4 regions of the Pantoea rwandensis genome follow, and region 2 is predicted to be linked to each of the others. Evidence: predicted binding sites of a transcription regulator. Region 2 holds the regulator's gene; each other region holds the start of a gene.
The links. Region 2 encodes CRP, which controls carbon source genes, mostly activating them, when cyclic AMP is high. Its sites were predicted from a motif close to ATGTGANNNNNNTCACAT; they were not measured.
Positions count from the first base shown of each region.

Region 1 (7,722 bases), 1.8 Mb from region 2:
CCAATCCCGATGTTATAAATGCCTGAGAACAATGACATCGCCACATCAGTGGCATCCGGTGCCAGTGACAGCACACGAACCTGCATCGCCAGGCCTATCATCATCATTGCCATGCCCCAGAAAATGCACAGCAGCGAAATGGCTGCCGGGCGCACGGCGGCAAACAGCAAAAGCCCCATACTCAGCGTGATGATGCCAATTGCGGCGAGTAACATCGCTGAGGGGAATTTGTTGCCCAGCGTACTGAACAGCACGCTGCCGATAATCCCGGCGGAACCGAACAGCAACAATAGTAAGGTCGTGAAGTTCTCATCCGCATTCGCGACCACCTGCATAAAGGGTTCGATGTAGCTGTAAGCGGTGTAGTGCGCGGTAACCACCAGCGTCACCAGAATATACATTGCCACCAGCGCCGGACGGCGGAACAGCATCGGTACGCTACTCAGTGAGCCAGTGTGCTCGCTCGGCAGACGTGGCAGTATCCGCACCAGCAAAATCAACAGTACCAACGCTGACAAGCCGATCATGCCGAAAGTGGTGCGCCAGCCGAGATATTGCCCAACGATACGGCCAATGGGCACGCCCAACACCATCGCCAATGCGGTACCGGTTGCCAGCATACTCAACGCCTGGGTTTTCTTGCCAGCCGGTGCAACTCGAATCGCGAGTGACGCGGTAATCGACCAGAACACCGCGTGCGCCAGTGCGATGCCGATGCGCGAAATCACCAGCGAGGTGAAATCCCATGCTACGGACGAAAGCACATGGCTGGCGATAAACAGAATGAACAACACCGACAGCAGCAGGCGGCGTTCAATATTACGCGTCAGCAGCATTAACGGCAGGGATAACAGCGCAACGACCCATGCATAAATGGTCAGCATAATACCGACATCGGCGGTCTTCATGGCGTAGCTCGCCGCGATATCCGACAACAGGCCAACAGGGACAAATTCAGTGGTATTAAAAACAAAGGCGGCAATCGCCAGCAGCACAACGCGTAGCCAGGCTGTTTTACGTGAGACGGTAGTTGGTTGCATGGGGTTCAAATCGATCTGACAGCGAGTGAGGGGGCGAAACGAGCCCGGTTAAGTGACCTGCATCACAAATTGGGGCTATTGTGGAGCATTAATGAGCGGATGAAAACCATATAGACCGTTTTTATTCCTGAATATTTTTTATCGCTGGAGGCCAGGTTAATAGCCTGAGGTTATTATCAATTCTTGCTTTTTGGCTAAAGGGTGAAAGCAGGCAAGAACCATCAAGGCGTAGCGCTTTACGATCCCGTGATGAGGAAGTCGGCTGTTTCTTTATGAGAACGATGTGACAGCCGTACTTAACATCACGCCTTAAGCGCTACGCGATTGTCAGACCAGCATTATCAGAGTTGCACCATGTGTTTTAGCGCCACGCTATGCTGAGTGGTCAGGCTTTTTTTTACCGCCACCGGACAACAATGCTCGCATCCCATCGCACTGGAATAAAATTTACGGGCTTGTTGAATGGCGGCAGTGGCCGTGTAGAAAGTCCCGAGAAAGCGCCGTGCACCATCAGAAGGGAGGAACGGGCAGCCTGTTGCATGTACCACATGGTTGTCGTTATAGCCTGCATGCTTATCGACGTAATAATAGAGTTGCATCTAACGTCCTCATTGCTGTGAAAAAAGAAAATCTAACTATTGTTGGAATAAAATGGATTATAGCGACGAATTGTCGTTTTGTTTTAAGTGGGACTATTTGAAAGCGCGATTCTGACGGCTTAAACGAGAAGCGGGGCGCAGCGGCCCCGTTGTTTAGATGAAAGGTATTACAGTTTTCGGCACTGCAAACGCCAGCCGACGAACAAGGCCAGCAACAGCAACACAGTGATGAACAGTGTCACGCCCGTCCAGCCATAGCTGTGCCAGAACACACCGCCTAGCGTGCCCGCCACGCTGGAACCCACGTAATAGCTGAACAAATAGAGTGACGAGGCCTGGCCCTTGGCGCGGCGCGCGCGCGGACCAATCCAGCCGCTGGCAACAGAGTGCGCGGCAAAAAAGCCCGCCGTAAACAGCATCATACCGGGCAGTATCAGCCAGAGAGAATGAAAGGCGGTGAGCAACAGTCCGGCCAGCATAATAGCCGTGGCGCTAATCATCACCGGACCACGACCAAAGCGACTGGTCATCGCGCCCGCTTTGGGAGAACTCCAAGAACCGGTCAGATAAACTACCGACAGCAGGCCCACCACCGCCTGGCTCAACGACCAGGGGGCGCTCAACAAACGGTAGCCGATGTAATTAAACAGCGTCACAAACGCGCCCATCAGCAGGAAACCTTCTGCGAACAGGAAGGGTAACCCTTTGTCGCGCCAGTGCAGCCGGAAGTTAATCAACAAGCTGCGCGGACGTAACGAGGCGGGACGGAAATGACGTGACGCCGGCAAAATCTTCCAGAACATCAGTGCGCCCGCCAGCGAAAAGCAACCGATCACCCCAATCGCCACACGCCATGAGAAGAAATCGGTTAGCACGCCGGTCAGCAAGCGACCGCTCATGCCGCCAATGGAGTTACCGCTGATATACAGACCCATGGAGAAGGCAATGACGCGGGGATGTATCTCTTCACTCAAATAGGTCATACCGACCGCTGCAACGCCACTAAGAGACAAACCAATCAGCGCACGCATCATCAGAATGCCTTGCCAGCTGGTCATGGTGGCCGAAATCAGGGTGCAAATGGCAGCGAGCATCAAGGCAGTGACCATCACCGATTTACGCCCGATGGCATCGGATAGCGGGCCGGTCACCAGCAAGCCCAGCGCCATCAATCCCGTGGAGAGTGACAGTGAAATACTGCTCTCAGCGGGAGAGACGCCAAACTGCTGCGACAGCACGGGCAGAATCGGCTGAACACAATACAGCAGTGCGAAGGTGGCCAACCCTGCGGAGAATAATGCGAGAGTGACACGCATAAACTGCGGTGAACCACGCTCAATCCATTCTGAGGGGGCGACGGTTGAAGCAGGCTGAACGGACAACTCGTCTTCATGAATTGTCACTGCCTGGGAAGAGCGACTCACGGAATATCCTTAGATGAGAAACGGTCTGATTACTGTAGGAAAATGGGAATAGGTTGTACAATATATTAATAATCTCAAATGAGACGTTTAAAGTATGAATGTTGAGTTGCGCCATCTGCGTTATTTCATCGCCGTTGCGGAGGAGCTGCACTTTGGCCGCGCGGCACAGCGGCTAAATATCTCCCAACCGCCGCTCAGCCAACAGATCCAGCAGCTGGAGCAGGAGATTGGCGCACAGCTGTTTACCCGAACCAATCGCAGCGTGCAGATCACACCTGCCGGTCAGTTGTTTTTACAGGATGCGCGCGTCATTCTGCTGCAGGTTGAACAAGCCGCCAGTCGGGCTGCGCGTGTGCACAGTGGACAGGAAGGCGAGCTGCGCATTGGTTTCACCTCTTCCGCACCCTTCACCGGTCTGGTTTCCGATGCGCTTTATCAATTTCGTCAGCGTTGGCCGGAAGTGCACATTTCGATGCAGGAAAATAACACGCGTCAGCAGTTAGCACCGCTGCACGAAGGTCGGCTGGATTTAGGTGTGATGCGCAACACACCGCTGCCAGGCGATTTACAGCATAGGGTACTGCTACGCGAGCCGTTGTGCGCGCTGGTGCACTGGGCACATCCGCTGGCGGATGCCGAATCGATCTCCATTCAGGCACTGGCCAACGAGCCCTTCGTGTTTTTTGATCCACAGGGGGGGACCGCGCTGTACGGGGAAACACTGGCGCTGCTGCACCGTTATCAAATCAAACCCTTTATTACTCAGGAGGTGGGCGAGGCGATGACGATTCTCGGTCTGGTCGCAACCGGATTGGGTGTTTCCATATTGCCGGCCTCATTTCGGCGTGCGCGACTGGCTGATGTGGTGTGGATTCCCCTGCAAGAGCACGATGCCATTTCTGAAGTCTGGCTGGTCTGGTCAGCCACGCGGCAACCCACTGCGCAAATGCAGAATATGATGCAATTGATGATGCAGAATGCCGAAATTTAAATCGTCTGATGATCAATGGCCCGATCTTTATGTGCGATAAATCACATTTCTAATCAAATATTTGACGCTGCCTGCCAATCTGCATCACCATAGCTGCTGTTTATTTAGAAGCGCGAAAATATCCGGGAGCAGGGCGTGAATCTGGACAGTCAGCCTGGCCACATTGACCAAATAAAACAGACCAACGCAGGCGTGGTTTACCGACTGATTGACCATTACGGCCCGATATCGCGTATTGAGCTTTCTAAACGTGCCCAGCTGGCGCCCGCCAGCATCACCAAAATCGTGCGGGAAATGCTCGATGCGCATCTGGTGCAGGAAACTGAATTCCAGGAGCCGGGCAGCCGAGGGCGCCCGGCCATTGGTTTGATTCTGGATACGCTCGCCTGGCACTATCTTGCCATACGAATTCAACCGGGACAGATCACGCTGACGCTGCGCGATCTTAGCAGCCGTGCGTTGCAGGAAGATCGTTTACCCCTGCCTGCCAGCGCTGACCAGCCGCTGCTGCAAACACTGCAGAATAGGGTCAATGAGTTCTTCGTCCGCCATCAAAACAAACTTGAGCGTCTTACCGCGATTGCCATCACCTTACCCGGTTTAATTAACGCGGCATCGGGTGTGGTGCATCGCATGCCGGGCTATGATGTGCAGGAAATGCCGTTAGGTGAAACACTTTCCTCGCTCACGGGTTTACCCGTATTTGTGCAACATGACATCTCCGCCTGGACGCTGGCCGAAGCGCTGTTCGGTGCTTCGCGCGGTGCGCAGGATGTGATTCAGATAGTGATTGATGAAACGGTAGGCGCGGGCGTGATCAGCGGAGGCCAACTTTTGCACAAACGTGGTCGTGCGCTGGTAGAAATTGGACATACGCAGATCGATCCTTACGGCCAGCAGTGTTACTGCGGCAATCATGGCTGTCTGGAAACCGTAGCCAGCACCGGCAGTTTATTGCAATTGGCTGCACAGCGTTTGTCTTCGCAACCCGACAGTTTGCTGCATTGTGAACCCCTGACCATCGCCAGTTTATGTGCCGCTGCACAGCAAGGCGATCGGCTGGCGCGTGACGTCATTGCCGGGGTGGGCCACCACATTGGTCGCATGCTGGCAATGATGGTGAATATCTTCAACCCACAACAAATCCTGATTGGTTCTCCGCTTAATCAAGCCGCTGATGTGCTGTTTCCTGCAGTCAGCAGCACTATTCGTCAGCAGGCGTTACCCGCGTACAGTCATGAGATCCAACTTGCCCCTACCAGCTTTAGCGATCCGGGTACTTTTGGTGCCGCCGCGCTGATCAAAGACTCACTTTATAGCGGTCATTTGCTGGTAAAACTGTTGCAGGGCTAATCACTGCTCGCCTTAAGTTTGCGCTAACGCAATCTGCCATCCGAGACATTTCCTTAAACTGCCTTCTTCGCAGGTTACACATCGCTTCAACGAAGGAGGAGTAAGGTGAAAACAATCTTTGTCACCGGTACCGACACTGCGGTGGGTAAAACCGTCGTGTCACGCGCACTGCTGCAGTGTTTTGCCAAAGCGGGTCTCTGTGCCGCAGGCTACAAACCTGTTGCCAGGAGTGCACAGCACACGCCTGACGGGTTGCGTAATAAGGATGCTTTGCTGTTGCAGCAGGCGTCGGGTCTTGAACTGCCGTACCCTGCGGTGAATCCCATTACGCTGGAAGAAGATGAAATCAGTACCAGCGCATCGGTGCGAATGGATTATCCGTTGCTGAGCCGCTGCCTTGAGCAGTTAAAAAGTCAGGCTGCGCGGGTAGTGGTGGAAGGCACCGGTGGATGGCGCAGTTTGATGAATGATCTGCAACCGTTGTCCAGTTGGGTTCAACAGGAACAACTGCCGGTCGTCCTGGTGGTGGGCATTAAGGAAGGTTGCATTAGCCATGCTTTACTGACCGCCGATGCCATTGCACGCGATGGTCTGCCTTTAGCGGGTTGGGTCGCCAATCGTATTAATCCGGGGTTAGCGCATTACGCTGAAATTATTGATGTTCTGCGTGAAAAGCTAGGTGCACCACTGCTGGGGGAGTTGCCTTATTTGCCCCGTGCTGAGCAGCGCGAGCTGAGCGGTTATCTGGATATTTCTCTGCTGGACGATGCCTTAATGCACGATGACAGTGCGCAGCTTGCGGCAGGATGAAACGAAGTGATGCAAATGATCGGTGGCTGAATCTAAGGTTTCGGATTCAGCATCCGAGAACATCCTACTTAAATCCTATTATTTTCATTCTGTTATAAAATTTTTCCTCATTATGAGTGCCACTGGCGTGAATTATGCATCAGCCCTGCTGATGAATATTCTGCCGGAGCACACTTATGTCACACTCCCCAAAAGGTTTATTGTATGGGCTTGATGCCCGTATTGGTCCTGTTCCCGCCTTTTTCGCTGCGTTGCAGCACGTCCTTGCCAGCGTGGTGGGGATCATTACGCCGCCACTGATTATTGGTTCAATCCTCGGATTGCAGACTTACATTCCGTATCTGATCAGCATGTCTTTGCTGGTTTCCGGTTTAGGGACGTTTCTGCAGGCGCGTCGCTTTATGGGGATTGGGGCGGGCATGATTTGCCTGCAAGGCACCAGCTTTGCCTTTCTGGGTGTCATTTTGTCCGGTGGTTTGATGGTGAAAGCGCAGGGCGGTTCACCGGAAGCTGTGATGGCGATGATCATGGGCTGCAACTTCGTGGCAGCGTTTATTCCGATGTTGATCAGCCGTTGCGTAGCGCCGTTGAAGAAAGTGCTGACGCCGGTGGTGACCGGCACGGTGATCACCTTGATCGGCATCAGCCTGATTAAAGTTAGCATCACAGATTGGGCAGGCGGGCATAACGCCGCTGACTTTGGCGCTCCGGGGAATCTGGCGCTGGGCGCGCTGACGCTGCTGGTGATCATTGTGCTCAACCGTTCCCAAAATCGCTGGATGCGTCTGGTTGCGGTGGTGGCAGGCATCACCGTGGGTTGTCTGGCGGCGGCACTGACCGGCCATCTGCCCATCAAACCGATGGCCTCCGGCTCCTGGTTGGTTTTGCCTTCATTTTTCCGCTTTGGCTTTGATTTTAGCTGGAGCATTTTCGTGCCGATTGCGCTGGTGTCGGTGATTTGCGTGATTGAGGCGGTAGGAGATTTGACAGCGAATTGCCTGATCTCACAACAACCGATTGAGGGTGAAGGTTTTCAACGTCGTTTGCAGGGCGGCATTCTGGCAGATGGTATGAGCTGCCTGTTTGCCGCGATGTTTTCGGCATTCCCTAACACCACTTTTGCGCAGAATAACGGCGTGATTCAGATGACCGGTGTGGCCAGCCGTTATGTTGGCATGGTGATTGGCCTGATGTTATTGCTGTTGGGCGTGTTTCCGGTGATCGGCAATGTGCTGCAGCAAATCCCTGCGCCGGTCCTTGGTGGCGCGACCCTGGTGATGTTTGGCAGTGTAGTGGCGGCAGGTATTCGTGTGATGACGCAATCACCGTTGGGCCGCCGTGAGATGTTAATCGTCGCGGTGTCATTTGGCATTGGTTTAGGTGTGGAAGCGGTACCCGAGGTGTTGAAACAGTTGCCATCATTGGTGAGTAATTTGTTTGGTCATGCGGTGACCACGGGGGGCATTCTGGCGATGCTGTTGAATATTGTGCTGCCATCGGAGCGG
Region 1 is NZ_CP009454.1:2,665,802-2,673,523, forward strand. Features, by position in the region: gene LH22_RS12200 (sugar transporter) at 1-1,040, opposite strand, end outside; gene LH22_RS12205 (hypothetical protein) at 1,382-1,639, opposite strand; gene LH22_RS12210 (MFS transporter) at 1,807-3,063, opposite strand; gene LH22_RS12215 (LysR family transcriptional regulator) at 3,158-4,054, shown strand; gene mlc (sugar metabolism global transcriptional regulator Mlc) at 4,190-5,407, shown strand; gene bioD (dethiobiotin synthase) at 5,513-6,217, shown strand; gene LH22_RS12230 (nucleobase:cation symporter-2 family protein) at 6,394-7,722, shown strand, end outside.
Region 1: the regulator CRP is predicted to act here: its motif matches at 4,084-4,101, upstream of mlc (sugar metabolism global transcriptional regulator Mlc).

Region 2 (7,722 bases):
GAGGGCACTATGCTGCTGTTAATTGATAACTACGACTCCTTCACCTGGAATCTCTACCAGTATTTCTGTGAGCTGGGAGCACAAGTCCGCGTGGTGCGTAACGATGCCATCACGCTGGCGGAGATGGAGACGCTGCCACTCACCCATTTGGTGATCTCCCCTGGCCCCTGCACGCCGGATCAGTCTGGTATCTCACTGGACGCCATCCGCCATTTTGCTGGGCGTTTGCCGGTTCTGGGTGTTTGCCTCGGCCATCAGGCGATTGCGCAAGCCTATGGCGCGCAGATAGTGCGCGCGCGGCAGGTGATGCACGGCAAAACTTCTGTTATCCAGCACACCAATCAGGGCGTTTTTCGCGACCTTAATAATCCGCTCACCGTTACGCGCTACCATTCACTCATTGTGGCGCGCGATACGCTACCTGCAGAATTCGACGTCACGGCCTGGAGCCTGCGTAACGGCGAGCCGGATGAGATCATGGGCTTCCGCCACCGTACGCTGCCCTTAGAAGGGGTGCAGTTCCATCCTGAGAGTATCCTCAGCGAGCAGGGCCATCAGCTGTTGGCTAATTTCCTCGACACGTAACTTATGTTTGCCTTCGTGTGATTTTTTATGCATATTTTGTGATTATAATTTCACTTCAGCTCAATAAATAACCCAATGAGGTCGGCAATGGCAGCGGAAAAACTAGCGGTAACCCGGGAAACGTTCGATAACGTGATTTTGCCTGTTTATGCACCTGCGCAGTTCGTGCCGGTGAAAGGCAAGGGCAGCCGAGTCTGGGATCAGCAGGGCAAAGAGTATATCGACTTCTCCGGCGGTATCGCGGTGACGGCTCTGGGTCATTGCCATCCGGCGCTGGTGGAAACGCTGAAAAGCCAGGGTGAAACCCTGTGGCATACCAGCAACGTGTTTACCAATGAACCGGCATTACGTCTGGCGAGCAAACTGATTGCCGCGACCTTTGCCGATCGCGTGTTCTTTGGTAATTCCGGTGCGGAAGCCAACGAAGCCGCCTTCAAGCTGGCACGTTACTACGCCTGCAAAAAACACAGCCCGTTCAAAAGCAAAATCATCGCCTTCCACAATGCGTTCCACGGTCGTACCTTGTTTACCGTTTCTGTTGGCGGCCAGCCGAAATACTCCGACGGCTTTGGTCCAAAGCCGGCAGATATCGTACATGTGCCGTTTAACGATCTGGATGCGGTGAAAGCGGTGATGGATGACCACACCTGCGCGATTGTCGTGGAGCCGATTCAGGGTGAAGGCGGCGTGGTGGCTGCGACGCAGGAATTTATGCAGGGTCTGCGTGCGCTGTGCGATGAGCATAAAGCGCTGCTGGTGCTGGATGAAGTACAGAGCGGCATGGGTCGTAGCGGTAAGCTGTTCAGCTACGAACATTACGGCATCAAGCCAGACATCATCACCACCGCGAAAGCGCTGGGCGGCGGTTTCCCGGTGAGCGCGATGCTAACCACCAATGAAATCGCGTCGGTGATGGCTCCGGGCGTGCACGGCACCACCTATGGCGGCAACCCGCTGGCCTGTGCGATTGCTGAAACCGCGCTGGATATCATCAACACCCCAGAAGTGCTGGGTGGCGTAGAGGCCCGTCGTCAGCAGTTCGTGGATGCACTGCAGGCGATCGACAGCAAATACGATCTGTTCAGTGAGATTCGCGGCAAAGGTTTACTGATTGGCGCAGCGCTGAAGCCACAACACGCCAGTAAAGCGCGCGATATCCTCAATGCCTCAGCAGCAGAAGGGGTGATGGTTCTGACCGCGGGCACTGATGTGATGCGTTTTGTGCCGTCACTGGTGATCGAGCCGACTGACATCGAAGAAGGCATGGCGCGTTTCGCCAAAGCGATTGAGAAAGTGCTGGCGGCGTAATCAGCCCTTCGGACGTAACACTTTCAGCCAGCGGCCGTGATGCGGTCGCTGGCTCCACGCCAGTGAAGAGATGGTGTGCATCACATTCAGGTGTTGCAGGATGCGCTTCACATGCTGCTCGACAATCGTTACCGGCCCTTCATTCATATTCTCCGGCGCTTCCAGAATATTGCTGTCATTGCCTGGCCCATCATACGCCAGCCGCTGCTGACAGCGCTGCAGCGCAATTTCACAGGATTGCAGATAGCGTTCCGCCAGCTTCGGCGTCAGCATGGTGTGCTCACGCGCCAGGATCGTCATCGCGTTGATGTGTTCCACAATGAACTGGCTGTGGGTCACCCACATGCGCATATCTTTCAGGTACTGCGCGTTGAAGCCCGGTTCGCTTGAGGCCTGATTCAGTGAGTTGAAGAGCGCATTGTGCGCCTGATTGACCTTCATGCGCTGATACGCCAGCTTTTCAGGAGACTGCTCCGGCCCCAGCAACATCCGCAAGGCTTCCTGATAAGCCTCCAGCGCATCATGCGCGTTGCTGCGCAGTAATCCGCTCTGCCACTGTGGCCACAGCCAGATCATACCGGCAAAGGCGATCAGGCAGCCCATCAGGGTATCCATCATGCGCGGCAGCAGAAACTGCGCCCCGTTCAGCGACAACAGCTGAAGTGAATACACCGCCGTCACGGTGAAGCCAATCATCGACCAGCCGTAATACTTGCGCGTGACCAGGTAGCTGGCGAGGGTGATGGCCAGCATGAACAGTAGGGTGATCGATTCGGGGACGTCGAGCTGTAGCGATCCTGCGGCGATCAGCAATCCGGCAAAGGTGCCCAGCGCACGGTGCTGGATACGCACCCGTGTCGCGCTGTAGCCATTCTGGCTGACAAACATGATGGTCATCAGAATCCAGTAAGGCTTGGGGATATTGAAGAACAGCGCCAGCGCGCTGCCGAACATCAGCATCACCGAGATACGCGCGGCGGTGCGCAATGCGGCGGACTTGAGCGATAGGTAGCTGCGCAGCGCCGGGAACAGCGGCAGGCGACGCTGGCGATCCGCCATCAAGTCTCGAGTGTATAACGGCTTTTGCGTGCGCAACACGCGGGCGATGCGGCTGAAGTGGTAGTAGCAGAAGTTGCCCACCGGGTTATCAGGATGCTGGCGCGCGATTTTTTCCAGCGCACCCAGTTGCTTCTCCATGTGGAAGCGATCGGGCAACTGATGATAGAGAATGGCATCGGCCAACAGGCGCAGGCGCGCAGAGATGGTTTTGGCATTCCAGCGGATCACTGCTTCAGCGTGACTCTGCTCGACCAGCTTTTGCACTTCTTCCGGCTGGTGCAGGCTCACCGAGATGTGCTCCTGCAAATCAAGCGCCACCTGGAAAGCCCGCGTCAGGCGCTTGTGGCTGTTATCGCGGCTGGCAGAGAGCATGTGCATCTGCTGATAGCAGGTGGTGATCAGGTCAACGGCTTTTTGCTGACGCGCCAGCAACGGCGGCAGCGCTTTCTCGGGATCGGTAAGCTGCGTCAATAGGGTGTATTTGGCATCGCAATAATCCGCCAGTTCCCGATACAGCAGGCTGAGGGTTTCGCGCATTGGCTGCTCTTTCCACAGCCAGAACCAGAACCAGTTAAACAGGCCGTACCACAGCGTGCCACCAATATACAGCAGAGGCGGCACCCACATGGGCATGCGGCCCACCAGGCTGAGGCTGAAGATGGCAGCAATGAGCGTAGCGGGCAGTAAGCGGCCGTGCAGCGGGCTGATTTCGCCGGTCACGCCAATCAACAGCGGCAGCACAAACAGGATCAGCGGTAACGGAATGGCGTCACTGGTAAGAAATTGGATCAGGAAACTGGCGGTAGCAAACAGTGAGCCGCCCACAATCAGGCGTTTAAAGAAGCGCTTATGTGGTGTATCGAGACCCGCCATGTTGCAGCAGGCAGGAACTAATGAGAACAGCAGGCCTTTTTGCAGATCGCCAAACAGCCAGCCTAGTGCCACAGGCAGGCACAGCACCAGCGTTTGCCGCAGTGCGTAGTTGACCTCAGGATGATAGATGATTCGGCGCCACATCAGCTCATCGCAAACAAAAACGGCGCGATGTTGCCATCACGCCGTGGGTGATAAGAAATTAGCGGGTGCCGTAGACGACGATGGTTTTACCGTGTGCGGAGATCAGGTTCTGATCTTCCAGCATTTTCAGGATACGACCCACGGTTTCGCGTGAGCAACCCACGATCTGACCAATCTCCTGACGGGTTATTTTGATTTGCATCCCGTCGGGGTGCGTCATCGCATCGGGTTGTTTCGCCAGATTAAGCAGTGTTTGCGCGATACGGCCCGTCACATCGAGGAAGGCAAGGTTGCCCACTTTCTCGGAGGTGACTTGCAGACGACGCGCCATCTGCGACGAAAGTCGCATTAAAATATCCGGGTTTACCTGAATCAGCTGACGGAATTTTTTGTAAGAAATTTCAGCCACTTCGCAGGCAGTCTTAGCACGTACCCAGGCACTACGTTCCTGGCCTTCTTCAAACAGGCCGAGTTCGCCGATGAAGTCTCCCTGATTGAGGTAGGAGAGGATCATCTCTTTGCCTTCTTCATCTTTGATCAGAACCGCAACGGAACCTTTCACGATGTAGTACAGCGTTTCCGCTTTCTCACCCTGATGGATGAGCGTGCTTTTGGACGGATATTTGTGAATATGGCAATGGGACAGGAACCATTCGAGTGTAGGGTCTGTTTGCGGTTTGCCGAGAACCATTCGCTATTATCCTCTGTTGTAATCGTGCCCAAAATACAGGGGGCAGTTTTCCCTGTCAGGCGGTGTAATCGTAGAGCGCTTCCAGTAAAGGAAAATTATTTCCGGGTGATTCTTAAGCTACGCTTTTGATTCTTCCCGCCTTCGTCTGTGATGACGAAAATATTTTCAGCACTGTTTGTAGCACAGCTTTTGCAAGCTGTCTTCTGTTGTCTCGCTTCAGCAACAGGCGGAAGAGTCTGGATTGCTGTTTATCAAGTGAAAGCGTACTCTGGCGGCAAAACCGCCACTTCAGGAGAAAGAATAATGCAGGCACGAGTGAAATGGGTGGAAGGGCTGACCTTTCTCGGAGAATCCTCATCTGGCCATCAGGTATTAATGGACGGTAACTCGGGTGACAAAGCGCCAAGCCCGATGGAGATGGTTTTGATGGCAGCAGGCGGCTGTAGCGCGATTGACGTGGTATCGATCCTGCAGAAAGGCCGAAATGATGTGGCTGACTGCGAGGTGAAACTCACCTCCGAGCGCCGTGAAGAAGCGCCACGTATTTTTACGCACATCAACCTGCATTTTATCGTTAGCGGCACCGCGCTAAGCGATAAAGCAGTGGCGCGGGCTGTCGATCTGTCGGCGGAGAAGTATTGCTCGGTGGCGATCATGCTCGGCAATAGTGTGAAAATGACGCACAGTTACGAAGTGATTGAGCGATAACATAAGCGGGCGGCCAAACGGCCGCCGCTACAGAATTTCTGGATTATTCAATCCGTTTACCTTCAATCAGCCGCTGCACCAGTGGCGTCATGATTAACTCCATTGCCAGCCCCATTTTGCCGCCCGGCACCACTAGCGTGTTCATATGTGAAATGAACGAGCCCTGGATCATCGCCAGCAGGTAAGGGTAAGCAATGCCTTCCAGCCCACGGAAGTGAATTACCACAAAACTTTCATCGAGTGACGGAATTTCACGTGCGGCAAAGGGGTTTGACGTATCCACCGTTGGCACACGCTGGAAGTTGATGTGGGTGCGCGAGAACTGCGGCGTGATGAAGTTGATATAATCCTCCATCGAACGCACCACTGAATCCATCACCGCTTCACGGGAATGGCCGCGCTCACTGGTGTCGCGCACCAGCTTTTGAATCCACTCCAGATTGACAATCGGCACCACGCCGACCAGCAAATCGACATGCTCGGCGACGTTGTGCTGCTGTGTTACCACGCCACCGTGTAATCCTTCATAGAACAGCACGTCAGTGTTTTCCGGCAGCGGCTGCCAGGGCGTAAAGGTGCCCGGCACCTGATTCCACGGCACCGCTTCGTCGTAGGTGTGCAGATATTTGCGCGACTCACCCAACCCGGTTTTTCCGTAATGCTTAAACGTCTGTTCCAGCAGCCCGAAGTCATTGGCTTCCGGGCCGAAGTAACTGATATGGCGGCCCAGATCGCGTGCCTTACGGATCGCCATATCCATTTCTGGACGGGTATATCGGTGAAAACTGTCACCTTCCAATTCCGCAGCATGCAGATCCAGCTGCTGGAAAATCTTACGGAAGGCGAGGCTGGTGGTGGTGGTACCGGCACCGCTGGAACCGGTCACGGCAATGATTGGATGCCTGGCTGACATAACAGAACTCCCTGTGAAGTCGGGCGATGAGCATTGTTACCACGAATTACTGTGCGGTGCATTAACCGCGAAACTCGCCTTTCGGCATAATGTTGACGGATTCATGCAGTTCCGACCACACCAGCACAACGTCTCCGCGCTCCAGTTGGCGGCGCACGTCGGCGACTTTCTGTTCCAGGCTGCGCTCCTGCTCACCATAGTCGGTACCTTCGCGCAGCACGAAAGTTTCAATCAGGTTTTCCAGTGTTGCGACTTCAAGTTCTTGCCAGGGAATAATCACGATCACACATCCAGATAGGTTGAAAGCCAGTCAGGCACACGCTGTTCCAGCCACATTTTCGGCTTCATTAACGTACCGCCAACAAAGCCAACGTGACCGCCTTTTTGCGTCAGCTGATATTCAATCGAAGGCGACAGTTGCTCCGGCTGCGGGATCACCGCATCGGTCATAAAGGGATCGTCTTTGGCATGGATGATCAGCAGCGGCTTGCGCACGCCCGTGAGCAGCGGCATAGCGCTGGCACGTTGATAATAGTCGTTGGCATCCAGAAAACCGTGCGCCCGTGCAGTAATCGCATCATCAAACTCACGAATACGGCGAAATGCCCGCAGCTGGCTCAGTTCCACCGGCAGTGTGCCAGGCCAGGCCAGCAGTTTGCGCGTGGCGTTCTGTTTCAGCTTGGTCAGTAAATAGTGCTGATAGAAACGAGAGAAGCCGGCATCGAGCTTTTCACTGCAGGGTTCGAGCGCAAAGGGTGCCGAAATCGCGACGGCTGCATCCACAGGCACATCATTGCCCTGCATGCCCAATAAATAGGCCAGCATATTGCCACCGAGTGAAACGCCCACTGCTGCCGTTGGCACCGTGCCCCATTCGCGCTGCAGCCAGTGTAAGAAAAAGGTCGCATCTTCGGTTTCACCGGAATGATAAATGCGTTCCAGGCGATTAGGTTCGCCACTGCAGCCACGAAAGTGCATCACCACCGCCAGCCAGCCCCGCGCCTGACACGCTTGCATCAGACCATGGGCGTATGGGCTACGAAAGCTTCCTTCCAGGCCATGAAACATCACCATACGCGGCTTGTGGCGCGCCTGCGCGGGGTCTTCGCTCCAGGCGAGATCAACAAAATCGCCGTCAGGCAGATCAAGTCGCTGCCAGTGCGGACGCAGGGTTACGCGCCGACGCAGTATGCGCGGCAGCAGGGTTTGCAGATGCGCGTTACTGAATCCGCGCAGCGGAGTGAATCGCTCGCCGTTCAGGCGATCAAAATAGCTTGGGTAAAGGCTTGTCTGATGCATAACTCGCTGATAGCTTCGATGGGTTGTCCGCTTTACTGGGTGAGGAGCACCCGAATTTACATGGAACTGAGTCTTTTTTTATCAATGTTGGGTTTTCTTTGGGTCGCTGCCATCACGCCAGGGCCCAATAATATGTTACTTA
Region 2 is NZ_CP009454.1:871,093-878,814, forward strand. Features, by position in the region: gene LH22_RS03870 (aminodeoxychorismate synthase component II) at 10-585, shown strand; gene argD (bifunctional acetylornithine/succinyldiaminopimelate transaminase) at 673-1,893, shown strand; gene LH22_RS03880 (YccS/YhfK family putative transporter) at 1,894-3,969, opposite strand; gene crp (cAMP-activated global transcriptional regulator CRP) at 4,028-4,660, opposite strand; gene LH22_RS03890 (OsmC family protein) at 4,964-5,368, shown strand; gene LH22_RS03895 (phosphoribulokinase) at 5,412-6,281, opposite strand; gene LH22_RS03900 (YheU family protein) at 6,343-6,561, opposite strand; gene LH22_RS03905 (hydrolase) at 6,564-7,580, opposite strand; gene LH22_RS03910 (LysE family translocator) at 7,641-7,722, shown strand, end outside.

Region 3 (7,722 bases), 740 kb from region 2:
ATCTTCGCCACGTTGCTTAGCATCAGCAGGCCAACGTACATCAACGCTGGTGCCGTCGCGTAGGCCGGCACCAGATAGGCCAGCGGAGACATAAACAAAATCAACAGGAACAACAGACCGACGACAATCGCCGTCAGTCCGGTTTTGCCGCCTGCGGCTGTGCCAGCAGCTGATTCGATATACACCGCCGCAGGCGAAGCGCCGACCAAACCGGCGAACAGGCTGCTGACGGAGTCGGTGGTCAACGCGCGACCGCCGTTAATGATCTGACCGTCTTTATCCAGCAGATTCGCCTGGCCCGCCACGGCACGGATGGTACCCGTCGCATCAAACACTGCGGTCATGACGAGCGCCAGCACGCTTGGCAGTACCACTGGTTGCAGTGCACCCATAATATCAAGGCTGAACATAGCCGATTGGCCGTTGGCATCCTTCAGGCTCGGCATAGCGAACAGCCCCTGATAGGTCACCGCCGGATCAAAGATCAGACCCACCACTGAAATCGCTACGATGGTCAGCAAAATCCCGCCTGGCACACGACGTTTTTCCAGACCAAAGATGGCCGCCAGCCCGATCAGCGCCATAATCACCGGGAACGAGGTGAAGTGGCCGAGTGCCACCGGCAAGCCCGGCGCAGGGTTCTTCACAACCAGGCCAATGCCATCGGCCGCAATCAGCAGCAGGAACAGGCCAATACCGACTCCCGTGCCGTGCGCCACGCCCATCGGCAGGTTACGCAAAATCCAGGCGCGAATCCCGGTGACCGAAATCAACGTGAACAGCAAGCCCATCAGGAATACCGCGCCAAGGGCAACCGGGACGCTAATGTGCTGGCCCAGCACCAGGCTAAACGCGGTGAAGGCGGTCAGGGAAATCGCACAGCCGATCGCCATGGGCAGGTTGGCCCACAATCCCATGATGATCGAACCAAAGCTGGCGACCAGGCAGGTCGCTACAAACACGGCAGTCGGCGAGAAGCCGGCTTTACCCAGCATACCCGGAACGACAATGACGGAGTAAACCATGGCTAAAAAGGTGGTTAGCCCCGCCAAAATTTCCTGACGCACGCTGCTGCCGCGTGCCGAGATGTTAAACCAGGCGTCCAGTTTTCCACTGGCCGGGCGTGAATCGCCAGACATAGTAAATCCTCTGCGTTTTTTAAGATGTAATGAGCCCCACGGCCCGCGTTTGCGCATCATCCTGGTGAAGGTATCTCAGTGAGAAAAGAGGCAAACGTTTACGTAGCCGCGTATTCCAGGTCGTAAAAGGGGACACGGGAAAAGGCAAACGATTATCTGGCGTTTGCTATGGGGTTTTCAACTACTAATCGATTATCAGGCAGGATAAAGCGCAGACTGATGCGGATTAACAATGTGGTTACACTGCTTTAGGCGAAATTTAAGAGAGTGGAACTGGCTGGAAAGTATCGATATTTTTCCATTTATCGCCAAATTTTTCCTCACCAACGGCACCAAACGTATGTGGGTGCGGCGAGTTGAAGCGATGATCAACTTGAGGCCCAGCAAAGGCCCGCCCGAAGAGCAAAGCGTCCGCGCCATGGACGGCGCGGCCGATCTGCATGGATGCGTTATTCCTTTGCGATCGGGCGGGCCTTTGTTGGGCATGGCACCCAACCCACAGCGATCCGCGCTAACCTTAGTGCATTAATTGAACGTGATTGCCCCGCCCTGCTCAATCGCACGTTGCCACGCAGCACGCTGCTGCATCGCTTCCAGCCAACGCGCGGTGGCGGGCATCTCTTGCAACGATCCCCGCATCTGCAGCGCCAGCAGCGGGAAACTCATCTGCACATCGGCGAGGCTAAACCGAGAACCGGCGAAATAACGATGCTGACTAAGATGCTGCTCAATCACGCCACCGTGCAGCTTCAGCTGCTTATTCAGCCACGCCTTCTGAATCCCTTTGCTCAACGCCATGCCTGCCGGACGTAAAATCCATGGCACCGGCTTTTTCCCGAGTTGCCCAAACACCAGCTTCATCACCAGCAACGGCATCAGCGACCCTTCCGCGTAATGCAGCCAGTAACGCGCCTGAATCTGCTCATCCTCATCCGTGATAGCAAACAAGTGCTCGCGGTCATATTTTTGCAGCAGATATTCCAGAATCGCCCCTGACTCGGCGATCACGCGATTGCCATCGGTCATCACCGGCGACTTCCCCAGCGGATGAATTTTCTTTAATGACTCTGGCGCCAGCAGCGTGTCCTCGCGCTGATAACGCTTAATTTGATACGGCACCGACAGCTCTTCCAGCAGCCACAACACGCGATGCGAACGGGAATTTTCCAGATGGTGAACGGTAATCATGCGGTTTTCCTTGCCGGTCAAAGTCTCCCGGCAAGTATAGCGGATTAACCTTTGTGCTCGTCTTGCTCTGGATCGAGTAACACCGCCCCCGAACCTTGCTCTGCCAGACGGTCACCGGGATTGCGCAGTGGACAATCACGCATCGATAAGCAGCCACAGCCAATACACCCATCCAAATCGTTGCGCAGCCGCGTCAGGGTCTCGATACGCTTATCCAGCTCTTCACGCCAGTGCTGCGTCAGCGCATCCCACTCCTGCGTCGACATACGCTTGTTGGCCGGCACGTGCATCAAACTGTCGCTGACAGTCGCCAGCGGAATGCCGATGCGCTGCGCAATCTTGATAATCGCTACACGGCGCAGCACATCGCGGCTGTAACGCCGTTGATTGCCGCCATTGCGCGAACTAAAAATTAAACCTTTGGTTTCATAAAAGTGCAGCGCGGAAACGGCCACGCCGCTACGTTTCGCCACTTCACCCGGCGTTAACACCGGTTTTGGGTAATTGCGTTCTTTTTTCATTTAGGGCCTTTACCTCAAGTTAACTTGAGGAATTATACTCGCACACCATCAAAACTTCGAATTTCAAACCCGATAAACCTTTCAGAAGGATGAGGCTATGATGCAACAGGAAATCATTCATTCACTGACACACTGGATCGATGAAAATCTGGATAAGGCCCTGTCGATCGACGAAGTGGCAGCAAAATCCGGCTACTCAAAATGGCACCTGCAGCGTATGTTCCGTACCGTGACGAAACAAACGCTGGGTGGCTATATTCGTGAGCGCCGCCTGACTCTGGCCGCTGAAGCGTTACGCCAGACCCAGCGTCCAGTGTTCGATATCGCGATGCAATACGGTTACGATTCACAGCAAACTTTTTCGCGCGTATTCCGCCGTCAGTTTTCCCAGACGCCGACCGCCTATCGTCACACCATGCGCCGTCAGGCGATGATTCAGCGTCCGCGCCTGCTGAGTTTCGATTGCAGTGAAAACATGAACAGCTTTGCCCAGCGCACAACCGGCGAGTGCTGCCCGGTTCAGTGACATTCTGCGCGCCCTTCACGGGCGCACCTTCCCGCTTTGCCTCTGCCATCTCCCCCGCTTCGATAAAAATCTTTCTACCATACCAGGTATAAATTTTGTTCAAACTTTCAAATCGAGTGATATAATGTGACCCAAGTCACAGATTTACCCCCGCGTAAGACGGCCAGAAGGGCCTCCCTGACCCTCCTTCTTTGCCGCCAGTGATGTCCAATCGATGTCAGGGATATTACTGATTTGAAGAGGTTTTTGCAGATGGCTACGTTAACCACCAGTTTAATCGTCATGCGTTGGGAGCTGCTCAGCGCCATCATGATGTTCTTTGCCAGCACCATGAAAATTAAACTGCGTCAGAACAGTCACCACGTGATGGCACTGATGTGCGGCGGTATTGGTGTAGGCATGTCATGCTGGTTTGTCACCGGCCTGCTCGGCATTACCCTGAGCATGGAAAATCTGCACAATTTCATGGAAATCTCCAAAAACGCCTTCGTTGAAGTGATGAGTCAGACGCCTGCTGATTGGCCGATGCCTTAATCGCAGCCAATAAAAAACCCCGCTTAGCGGGGTTTTTTATTTTGCTGTGTGATACTCAAATTTTCTTCAATACGGCTGGAATAGCGACTTCCGGCACCGTCACACCCGGTATCTGCGTACCGCGGCGGTCTTGAATCCACATATCACCCATCATCTGGTTTAATCCACGGTCCAACCCGGTCACCAACCCGGCACCTGGCGTAAACGTCAGCTCGCCAAAGTAAATCCGATCACCATCGATGTACCAGTCCACACGCACATAATCAAAATCGCTCGCCAGGGTTTTACTCAGCGCCAATGCGTGCTGTAACTGCGCCATTTGTGGATTCACATCCAGCCCGGTATCGCGAATTTTGTGGTACGCCTCATTGAGGTTGTTCACATAAAAATTCATCGACAGTAACGGGTTACATCGGTTGTAAATCACCTGCAGCACATATTCAAAGCTGCCGTCACGCTTGTTGAACATGTGAAACTTGTAATCAATCGGCGCGGTTTTACCATCACCAATGTACTGCTCCACCAGGATACGCGGCTTGATGTAGCGATAGTGAATCTCACGCGCTTCATTAGCAAAGTCGGTCTTCAACCAGCGATGGCAGTCACTGATAATTTTCTGCTTCTTTAGCGCATCCGGCTCTTCCAGCAGGATTTCCACCATGTTGGAGCCGTGATTGGGCTTAATCACCGTGTTCTTCCAGCTCGGCAGCGTATGCAGCGAGTGCGGGTCGCTGGTCTCATACACCAGTGGGATCAGGTATTCGCTGCCCACTTTCTCGGCGATGTATTCGCGCACCGAATACTTATCCGACAGGCGGCCATAGATTTGGTAATCGCCAAAAACGAATTTCCGGTACAGCACCTTCTCATTAAACACTTTCGGTTGACGCAAATTAGGCAGTTTGCGGAATTTATGAAAGTAATAGATGCGGTCCTGGTAAGCCCAGGGCATCTTCTTGATGAAGTACTGGACACTTCTTCTGAGTTCATCTTTCAACTTGAGCATATCGGACCTCATTTGTAGGTTTTGTAGTTGAGTGAGGAAACTTGAATCTTCTGAATGACGCCGTTATTGAAGAAGTAATTCATTACGGTGAGGGACAGAAGTTCAGAGATGAAGACGCTCCAGGCGGCACCCATGATGCCGTAGCCCTGGATCAGCCACCACGACAGCGGCAGACTGATCATCATCAGGCAGATAATCTTCTTCAGCAGATAGTTAAATCCGCCCTCTTTCACCATGTAGCGATACGCTACGGTCCCCATTGCCGAAAAGCAGGTCGCTAACGACAGTAACGTAATGAGACTCCCTGACTGTGTGTACTCGTGACCATACAAAGCGATGATGATTTGCTCGCCATACAGCGCGATCACCGCTAACAACAACAATGAAACACCCATGACATAGCCGTTCAGCCGCGCAGTGAGCTTGATGGCGGCTGCTCCGCGCTCCCGGAAGATCTCCGAAAAGCAGGAAGTGATGATGGCAACCGGAATGAATATCCAGGACGCCGAAATGGTATTGGCGGCAGCAAACAGACCGAGATCGCGAGCGGAGGCAATACCCGCCAGAAACATCTGAGCGGCCTTAACCTGCACGGAAATGAAGATGCTGGAAATGGCCAACGGTAAACCGGCGTACAGCAGATAACGCAGGTAGGTATTGCGCTTCTCCTGCGGTGGCGCCATGTCCTGATTTTCGCGGTAAAAGTTAGACCGTTTAATGACGTACGGCACCAGCGTGACCAGCACAATCGACAGCGTCAGCCACAAGGGATTGAGATGCAGCCAGGCAATGGTGAAACTCAGGGTAAAGCCCAATAGCAGACCCACCGAGTTAGCCACCGTGTTAAGTCGGGAAGCCAGACGTGCGTTGTTATAGACGCTGAACGTATCCTGCGTCACAAATACGGAGGAGATAAATGAGGCCAGGGCAAATGCGAGGAAATTTTCCTGCATGTTGTACCACACCCAAATCAACACCGGGATGGAGGTCAACAGCAATAAGACCAACCGCAAGGTGCGCGCCACCGCCATCAACCGCAGGCCTTTCGGCGCGCTCTTGCTGATGCGTTTGAACAGGATGGTTTCGGTACCGAAAATCGCTACGGTCTGCACCATCGAAAACAACGAGGTTGAAAACGCCATCTGACCGAAGATGGTCGGACCAAATGACTTAGCCACGTAGGAGGTCACAAATATGACGCCGAACACCGAGACGATCTTCTCAGACATCATCCAGGCGGCATTAGACATTACGCTCAATTTCATCGACTGATCCTTAGTATTACTTACAGCAACTGCCTTTCGCTAAAACGTCCTTGAAATGAATTAACAAGCGCTCAGTGGGCCTGACTTAAATTAATAACTTCAAACCAAACTGGTCCGAAAAATGAGACTCCCGTCAGGATTCTTTGAATGAATTCAGGAAAATTCCGATTAAATCTGGTGCGAAACTCTGCGGATGTAAACGATTTCAGCCTAAATTCGAAGCAAAGGTTTACTGGCACACCCTGTGATTTTCATAAACAGGTTATGCCGTATTTCCAATGATTGTAGTATTTTTCTGCATTTGGGATGAAATGAATCTATATCAAAAACCCAAAGCCAGGAAGGCGTTCAATGGCATTCAGAATAAAATAAGATTTATCCCATGATGATATTTATTCCAAATAACTTAATTTAGACCTCGCAATTCTAATCGCGCACTTTAATACTGCATTAATACTCTTTTTGCAGTGCCAGATATTAATACAGTAATTCTCATCCATTAATTGATAAGAAAGGTAAGAGCATTTATGAGAAAGTCACGATATAGCGAAGAGCAAATCACAAATGCCATTAAAGCTTCTGAAACGGGAGTGAAAGTCAGGGAGATTTGTGAAGAGCTTGGCATTTCCGAGGCCACCTTCTATAGCTGGAAGAAAAAGTTTTCTGGGCTTTCTTCAGAAGAAGGTAGAAAAATCAAAGAGTTGGAGGATAAACTACAAAACCTTACCCGTGAACTGCAGTCACTGAGTTCCGACAAAGAGATGCTGCAAAGCGTGCTGAAAAACTTCTTCACTACAAATGAGAAGCGGCAAGCTGTTAACTTCCTGCAAACCACCTTCGACATTGGAACGCGTCGCAGCTGCCGCTTGCTGGATATTAGCCGCAGTGTTTACCACTATCCTTCAGGCTCCGATAATCGCTAACACCATTAAGACCGTTGTTATTTGACTTAATGCTGAGATTTGTTCTTACCAGAAGAGATGAAGATCATTTAATTCGGCGTTCGTAACATAACAATTCGCACCATTTTTTCCTGATGAATATCATCGCGGATTTGCTTCCTTTTTTGCGGTAAAATTGATTCACATCAGCAAAAGTCTCGCTATTCAAGCCTTTCATACGCAGCCCAATCTCATTACGGTGAGATTGGCGCTTCGTTTTATTACTTAATTGATATTAATGATCAGGACTGAATACAGATAAATCTGTTAAGCAATCATGAACAACGACATGTAATCGCTCGCACAGTGACTCTTATTTTTATTGGACCTATCACTTTAGGTGACGATCACGGATTGCCATCTGGCCATGGCGATACGTTGATCACTGCACCAGGATTACTCCTGATTAGAAACGTTATCACACCTAAACAATAACAGTAAAAAATGGCGACTTATGGGAAATATCGCCAGGTAATTCATCGCTGTGTTTAATCATTTTTTTATGCAGATTCAGCGGATGTTTCTCAACACCGGAGCAGCATCTTGAGAAAATCGTGGCTTGAAGCGGTGATTTTCAGTGCCAAATCGCAATAAAAATGCAG
Region 3 is NZ_CP009454.1:127,654-135,375, forward strand. Features, by position in the region: gene LH22_RS00555 (NCS2 family permease) at 1-1,139, opposite strand, end outside; gene LH22_RS00560 (hypothetical protein) at 1,399-1,581, opposite strand; gene LH22_RS00565 (glutathione S-transferase family protein) at 1,665-2,327, opposite strand; gene soxR (redox-sensitive transcriptional activator SoxR) at 2,372-2,848, opposite strand; gene soxS (superoxide response transcriptional regulator SoxS) at 2,946-3,374, shown strand; gene LH22_RS00580 (YjcB family protein) at 3,627-3,908, shown strand; gene LH22_RS00585 (ATP-grasp fold amidoligase family protein) at 3,964-4,914, opposite strand; gene LH22_RS00590 (polysaccharide biosynthesis C-terminal domain-containing protein) at 4,923-6,179, opposite strand; gene LH22_RS00595 (transposase) at 6,707-7,102, shown strand.
Region 3: the regulator CRP is predicted to act here: its motif matches at 3,499-3,516, upstream of LH22_RS00580 (YjcB family protein).

Region 4 (7,722 bases), 1.3 Mb from region 2:
ACGGTGATGAAGGCCGTCTGTTGAAATTATTTAAAACCGTGGCGCGCCAGCAGGTATTTAATCATCCAGAAGTTGAACAGCTCGAATTACAAGGCTATCGGGTGATAAAAGGGCTGCTGGAAATCTATCAGTCATTAATGTTGCTGGATTATGAACAATTTACTACGCTGATGAACGACGATTTTCTGCCGAAATATCCGATTGAAACGCGACTGTTTCATAAGCTTTCAGGAAAACATCGAAAAGCTTATCAGCAGCAGATGCGGGCACTGATTGTCGAGCATAAATATCAACGCTTGTTGTGGGAGCGTTATTATCGTTCGCGGTTGATTCAGGACTATATCAGCGGGATGACAGACAATTATGCGTGGGATGAGTATCGTCGTTTGATGGCCGTGGAATAAGCTGAGTTTTGTAAAGATGAAGAATAAATTTTTACCTTTGCCCAAAACTTCATTAGGAACTTCGCGCTAAAAACTTAATCTCACCATCACGACCACAGCAATGGTCTGGCCGTAAATCTTAGAGAGACACAGACAAATGAAAAAAAGCACATTAATGTTAAGTGCGCTGGCGCTTAGTCTGGGCATGGCATTGAGCCCTGTCAGTTTCGCGGCGGAAAGTGCTTCCTCCTCGAACCAACAGTTGCCAAGCCTGGCGCCGATGCTGGAAAAAGTGATGCCTTCCGTGGTGAGTATTAGCGTTGAAGGCAGCACCACGGTGAAAACCCCACGCATGCCGCAGCAATTCCAGCAATTTTTTGGTGATAACTCGCCATTCTGCCAGGACGGTTCGCCATTCCAAAGCTCGCCAATGTGCCAGGGTGGCGGTGATGGTAGCCAGGGCGGTGACAACGGCGGCGCCAACACCCAACAGCAAAAATTCCGTGCGCTCGGTTCGGGTGTCGTGATTAATGCCGATAAAGGCTATGTCGTCACCAACAACCATGTGGTGGATAACGCCACCAAAATTCAGGTGCAGCTGAGCGATGGCCGTCGCTATGACGCCAAAGTGATTGGTAAAGATCCGCAGTCTGATATCGCTCTGATTCAACTGCAGGACGCGAAGAACCTGACGGCGATTAAGATCGCTGACTCCGATGACTTACGCGTCGGTGATTACACGGTCGCGATCGGTAACCCGTATGGCCTCGGTGAAACGGTGACCTCCGGTATTGTTTCTGCACTGGGTCGTAGCGGCCTCAACGTCGAGAACTACGAGAACTTCATCCAGACCGATGCCGCCATCAACCGTGGTAACTCTGGTGGTGCGCTGGTGAACCTGAACGGTGAGCTGATCGGGATTAACACCGCGATTCTGGCACCAGACGGCGGCAATATCGGTATCGGCTTTGCTATCCCAAGTGCGATGGTGAAAAACCTGACGGCGCAGATGATCGAGTATGGCCAGGTTAAGCGTGGCGAGCTGGGCATTATGGGTACCGAGTTAAACTCGGAGCTGGCGAAAGCGATGAAAGTCGATGCCCAGCGTGGTGCCTTTGTTAGCCAGGTTCTGCCTAACTCAGCAGCGGCAAAAGCGGGTGTTAAAGCCGGCGATGTCGTGGTGTCGATGAATGGCAAACCGTTGACCAGTTTTGCCGCGCTGCGTGCAGAAGTGGGCTCACTGCCAGTGGGCACCAAACTGCAGCTGGGTCTTTTACGTGACGGTAAACCGGTGACTATCACGGTTGAACTGCAGCAGAGTTCGCAGGAAAAAGTGCAGTCCGCCACTATCTACACTGGCATTGAAGGTGCCGACCTGAGCAATATCGACAGCAACGGCCAGAAAGGCGTGCGCGTGGATAATGTGAAGGCGGGCAGTGCTGCAGCGCGTATTGGTCTGAAGAAAGGTGACGTGATTATGGGCGTTAACCAGCAGGCGATTGCCAACCTTGGTGAACTGCGCAAAATTCTCGACACCAAACCGTCTGTGCTGGCCCTGAACGTGCAGCGTGGTGACAGCAGCCTTTATCTGCTGATGCAGTAAGTCTTAGATAATTGAGTACAGGCGAGCTTCGGCTCGCCTTTTTTTGTTTTTGTCAGCAGAACTGCGCCATTGGCTAGCATCAACACCATTTTAGTGTGGTCCACATTGTGCAGATGTCCGTTTCGCAATGTGACGCCTACCGCAATTCCCGTATTCTCTATCCGGCTATGTGCAGTTGCACAATGCCAGGCGTGCGTGGGATGCGTATTCTGTCAATTCTTCCCTTTCTCTGGAGTGATTGATGGCCACCTATCATCTCGATGCGCGACTGGCTCAGGATATTGTTGCCCGCACCATGCAAATTATTGACAGTAATGTCAACGTGATGGATGCACGCGGCCGTATTATTGGCAGCGGCGATCGTGAGCGTATTGGCGAATTGCACGAAGGTGCGCTGCTAGTGTTATCGCAGGGAAGGGTAGTGGACATTGATGAGGCCGTGGCGAAACATCTGCACGGCGTGCGTCCTGGCATCAACCTGCCGTTGCGTATTGATGGTGAGATTGTCGGTGTAATTGGCCTGACCGGTCAGCCGGCAGCGCTGCGTCATTACGGTGAACTGGTGTGTATGACCGCCGAAATGATGCTGGAACAAGCGCGGCTGTTGCACATGCTGGCGCAGGATAGCCGTTTGCGCGAAGAGCTGGTGCTGAACCTGATTCGTAGCGATACGCTTTCACCGGCGTTGAGCGAGTGGGCGCAGCGCCTGGGCATCGATCTCAATCAACCGCGCGTGGTGGCGGTGGTGGAAGTCGACAGCGGTCAGCTTGGCGTTGACAGTGCGATGTCGGAATTGCAGCAGTTACAAACACTACTGACAACGCCGGATCGTGACAACCTGATTGCTATCGTCTCACTCACTGAAATGGTGGTGTTGAAACCGGCGCTCAACGCCCACGGCCGTTACGATCAAGACGATCATCGCCGTCGCGTGGATCAGTTATTACAGCGTATGAAAGAGAGTGGGCAGGTGCGAATGCGCATCGCGCTGGGTAATTTCTTTACCGGTCCCGGCAGTATTGCGCGTTCCTACCGTACGGCGCGCACCACCATGATGGTGGGTAAACAGCGCATGCCGGAACAGCGCAGCTTCTTCTATCAGGATTTGGTGCTACCCGTACTGCTGGATAGCCTACGCGGTGGCTGGCAAGCGAATGAACTGGCGCGTCCGTTGGCGAAACTCAAAGCCAATGATAATAATGGATTATTGCGGCGTACGCTGGTGGCGTGGTTCAGTCATAACGTGCAGCCAAGCGCCACGGCACGCGCACTGTTTATCCATCGTAATACGCTCGAGTATCGCCTGAACCGCATTTCCGAGCTGACCGGATTGAACCTCGGCAATTTTGACGATCGATTGCTGCTGTATGTGGCGCTGCAACTGGATGAACAGAGCTAGCCCTTAGCATGGCCAGGAGAGGAAGATGTCCCGATTGAATGTGCGCCTGGTCTGGCTGTTGGCCGGCTTGCTGGTGACCGCGACCTGTCATGCCAAAGCCGTTTCGCTGGCCTTTTTATCTGGCGAAGAGATGCAACAGACGCGAACTGCGCTGCAAAATCATCAGGCTGCGCCACAGACTGAGCAGGCGTGGCAGCAACTCAAGCAGGCTGCCGATCGCGCGCTTAAACAGCCCAATCCCAGCGTGACGCAGAAAGGGATGTTACCTCCCAGCGGTTCCCGCCATGATTATCTCAGCCTGAGTGCTTACTGGTGGCCGAATCCCGACAAGCCCAATGGCTTGCCATGGGAACGTCGTGATGGTGCGGTCAATCCGGCGAGTAAAAACGATCAAAGCGATGGTGTGCGTCTGGCTCGTTTCACCGCAGACGTGCAGGCATTGGCGCTTGCCTGGTATTTCTCCGGCGAAACCCGTTATGCAGCCAAAGCCCAATCGATGATTCGCAGCTGGTTTATCGATCCCGCCACCCGCATGAATCCCAATCTTAATTATGCTCAGGGCGTGCCAGGTAAGGCTGAGGGCCGCCACACCGGCGTGCTGGATGGGCGTTACTTTGCCACGCGCATAGTGGATGCACTGCAGCTACTGCAGGATTCGCCCGGCTGGCGCCAACAGGATCAGGCTGCACTGCAGGCATGGTTTAGCGATTATCTCGACTGGCTATTGCACAGTCAGTTGGCACAAGGCGAGCGTGATGCGCCCAATAACCATGGCAGTTGGTATGCGGCTCAGGTGGCGGGCATCGCGTGGTATTTGTATCAACCTCAGGTCATTCAGCAGATGGTGGTTTTAGCTCAGGATAAAATCGCCGGGCAAATTCGTGCGGACGGAACGCAGCCACTGGAACTGGCGCGCACGCGCTCGTTCCATTATAGCTATTTCAATTTGCAGGCACTGACGAGCCTTGCGCAGTTGTCACAGCGAAGCGGAACCGGCGATCTCTGGCACTATCATCAGCAGGGTGGTTCGCTGTTGAGTGCGCTGGATTACATGGCACCTTTCAGTGATAGCAGCAAAACCTGGCCATGGAAAAATCGCGATCGTGTCAGTCTGCGCTTGATTCCGCTTCTTACGCTCACAGATAACAGCCTGAACAGCGACCGCTATCAGCGTTGGATCCATCGCGCGATCGAAACGCAATCGACGGCCAATACCAGCCCTGCAGCGCGCGGAGCGGAAAGAGAAGCGCTGCGTGATGTGTGGTTGTTATCGCGGCCACCCACGTATCGGTGATGGGAAGGTTATATCCGAGGCTGCGTGCTGTTAAGCATTAGACTCATCGATGCCCTGTGCGCAGCATCGGCATCACCAATCATGATCGCTTCATAAATCTTACGGTGTTCGTCCAAAAAAATATCCTGTGCGCTGGAAGGCCAGGTAAAGAAGCATTTAAAGATGGTTTCCAGCAAATTACCGAACGGGATGTAAAAACAGTTGTCCGTTGAGTGAAAGATCAGGCGATGAAAGGCACTGTCTGCCTCAAGCCAGCGAGCAAGATCGAATGTACTCGCCGCGCATACAGCGATCATTTCGCGGAATAACAGAGAAAGTTCGGTGCGTTGAGCCTGCGTGGCGTGAAGTGCAGCCAGTCTGGCGGCCTGCGGTTCGATAGCCTCACGGAAGGCCAGAAACTGTTGATACATCTCTGCCGTAGATTCGATGCTCTGCATCCATTCCAGCAGTTGCACATCAAGCAGATTCCAGTATGTGCGGTCGCGAACGTGTGTGCCGAGCTTGGGGCGCGATTCTATTAATCCCTTCGAAGAGAGCAGTTTGAGCGCCTCACGCACGGCCGTTCGGCTGACGCCAAAGTGGCTGCACAGTTCCACTTCACTGGGCAGAACATCACCGGCTTTAAGCGTTCCTGAGAGAATTTTTTGCGCGAGGTCACCGGCGATATGAACATCCAGACCGCGCTGTCCTGAGATGATGGCTGCGAATTGCATAGTTTTTGTTATACCTGAAGTCAGACATAACCCGATACTAGCCAGGGATTATGAATTCAGATAGGTGAAACAGGCCCAGATAAAACTGAAACAAGGCAAAAAAAAGGCCAGCATAAGCTGGCCCTGGGAACGCGGAGGGAAATTAACGACCGTTGCGGGTCAGTTGATCCAGATCGGATTCAATTTCAGCGATCTTATTCGATACCACGTTTTCCAGATGACGCAGATCGGCGAGGATTTTGCGCTTCAGATCGACTTCAACCTGATCGCGCTGGCAGATCTGGTCCAGTTCATCGATCACGTAACGCAGGTTCGGGCTGATTTCCTGTACTTCTTTATAGCCCTGGCTGGTGTGATCGGCCACAACGGTTTTACGCTGACGCGGGTATTTGAATTTCACGCTTTTGGCGAAGAATTCACCTTTGTCTTTGCGGAAATAGATTTTCAGAATGTCGTTGCTGGCTTCCTGACGCAGGCTGTAACGGTCGATGTCTTCAGGAGAGCTGATACCTAAGCTTTTCAGGTTGTCGTACATAGCGTTTATATTCCATCTAAGAGTGGGTGAGCGCGCAGGACTATCATCATCATTCGGGATGCGGCAGATACGCAGCAACCGGAACGCTTACGGCATACTTAATCAACTGTAGACACAAAAACCGGGATGAACAGTGCGCGACCGGAGTTAACTGGCGCGGATTATGAACTGTTTGAAAAATAAACGCACCAGATAATTCGCGGCGCGAAGCAGGTAGTTAAGGCAAGAGTGTAAAGAAAAAATTACGGGCCTGAATACAGGCCCGTTGGCGGATGTTTTGACTCAAGTCTGACTTAGTCGATGGTGCGCAGCAGTTCGTTGATGCCGGTTTTCGCCAGCGTTTTAGCGTCCACTTTCTTCACAATCACGGCGCAGTACAGGCTGTAGCTACCATCTTTAGACGGTAAGTTGCCCGATACCACCACTGAACCCGCTGGCACGCGGCCGTAATGCACTTCACCAGTTTCACGATCGTAGATTTTGGTGCTCTGACCGATGTAAACGCCCATGGAGATCACTGAACCTTCTTCAACGATCACGCCTTCAACGATTTCAGAACGTGCGCCGATGAAGCAGTTGTCTTCGATGATGGTTGGGTTAGCCTGCAGTGGCTCCAGAACACCGCCGATGCCGACGCCGCCAGACAGGTGAACATTTTTACCGATCTGCGCACAAGAACCTACGGTGGCCCAGGTGTCAACCATGGTGCCTTCATCAACGTAAGCGCCGATGTTGACGTAAGAAGGCATCAGCACGGTGTTACGTGCAATGAACGCGCCCTGACGCACGGCAGCAGGTGGGACAACGCGGAAGCCCGCATTTTTGAAGCGTGCTTCATCCCAGTTCGCGAACTTCATTGGGACTTTGTCGTAAAAACGGGTTTCTGCGCCTTCCATCACCTGGTTGTCATTGATGCGGAACGACAGCAGCACTGCTTTCTTCAGCCACTGATGCGTTACCCACTCTCCGTTGATCTTTTCAGACACGCGCAGTTCGCCGCTATCCAGCAGGCCGATAACCTGTTCAATGGCTTCACGGGTCACGCTGTCCACGCTGGCTGGCGTGATATCGGCGCGGCGCTCAAAGGCAGATTCGATAACGCTCTGTAACTGTTGCATATTTTTTTCCTGATTCTGTCATAACGGAATGCACGCAAAAAAGCGTACATAGTAAAATTGCCTGGCAAACATCATTCACGTTGCAGGACAAAACACGAGGTGTGTTTTGAACAGCGCTCGCGCTGGCCCCGCAGGGGTGAGGCCCATGGAAGGGCCGGGCAATAAAGCCAACGCACCTGCAGCGTTAAGGATGGAAGCCAGGTCACAGTTTATCGTTTGGATTGAGGGCCTCTGTCAACCGTTGTTGCAGCACATTGCGCATTTCTACATCAAGTGCGCGCCGTTCGCTGTCCGCCAGGATGAAAAGATCCTCAACTCGTTCGCCAATCGTACTGATGCGCGCGCCGTGCAGAGAAACGCCGAGGTCGGCAAACACTTCCCCTACACGCGCCAGTAAGCCTGGCTGATCCAGCGCCACCAATTCCAGATAACTGCGACGGTCAGTGTGCGTCGGCAGGAAATTCACTTCGGTATCGACACTGAAGTGCTTAAGTCGTGCAGACTGGCGACGAGTGCGCGGCGGCACCCACTCGGTTTGGGTAATCGCTTGCTCCAGTGCCTGCATAATCATCGGATGACGATCGGCGGCCAGCGGACTGCCATCCGGCTCCAGCACAATGAAGGTATCCATCGCCATGCCGTCGCGGCTGGTAAAGATCTGGGCATCGTGCACGCTC
Region 4 is NZ_CP009454.1:3,905,769-3,913,490, reverse strand. Features, by position in the region: gene dgt (dGTPase) at 1-404, shown strand, start outside; gene degP (serine endoprotease DegP) at 541-1,986, shown strand; gene LH22_RS18000 (CdaR family transcriptional regulator) at 2,228-3,385, shown strand; gene LH22_RS17995 (alginate lyase family protein) at 3,411-4,679, shown strand; gene LH22_RS17990 (FadR/GntR family transcriptional regulator) at 4,688-5,392, opposite strand; gene LH22_RS17985 (DUF3461 family protein) at 5,535-5,927, opposite strand; gene dapD (2,3,4,5-tetrahydropyridine-2,6-dicarboxylate N-succinyltransferase) at 6,221-7,045, opposite strand; gene glnD (bifunctional uridylyltransferase/uridylyl-removing protein GlnD) at 7,248-7,722, opposite strand, start outside.
Region 4: the regulator CRP is predicted to act here: its motif matches at 2,114-2,131, upstream of LH22_RS18000 (CdaR family transcriptional regulator).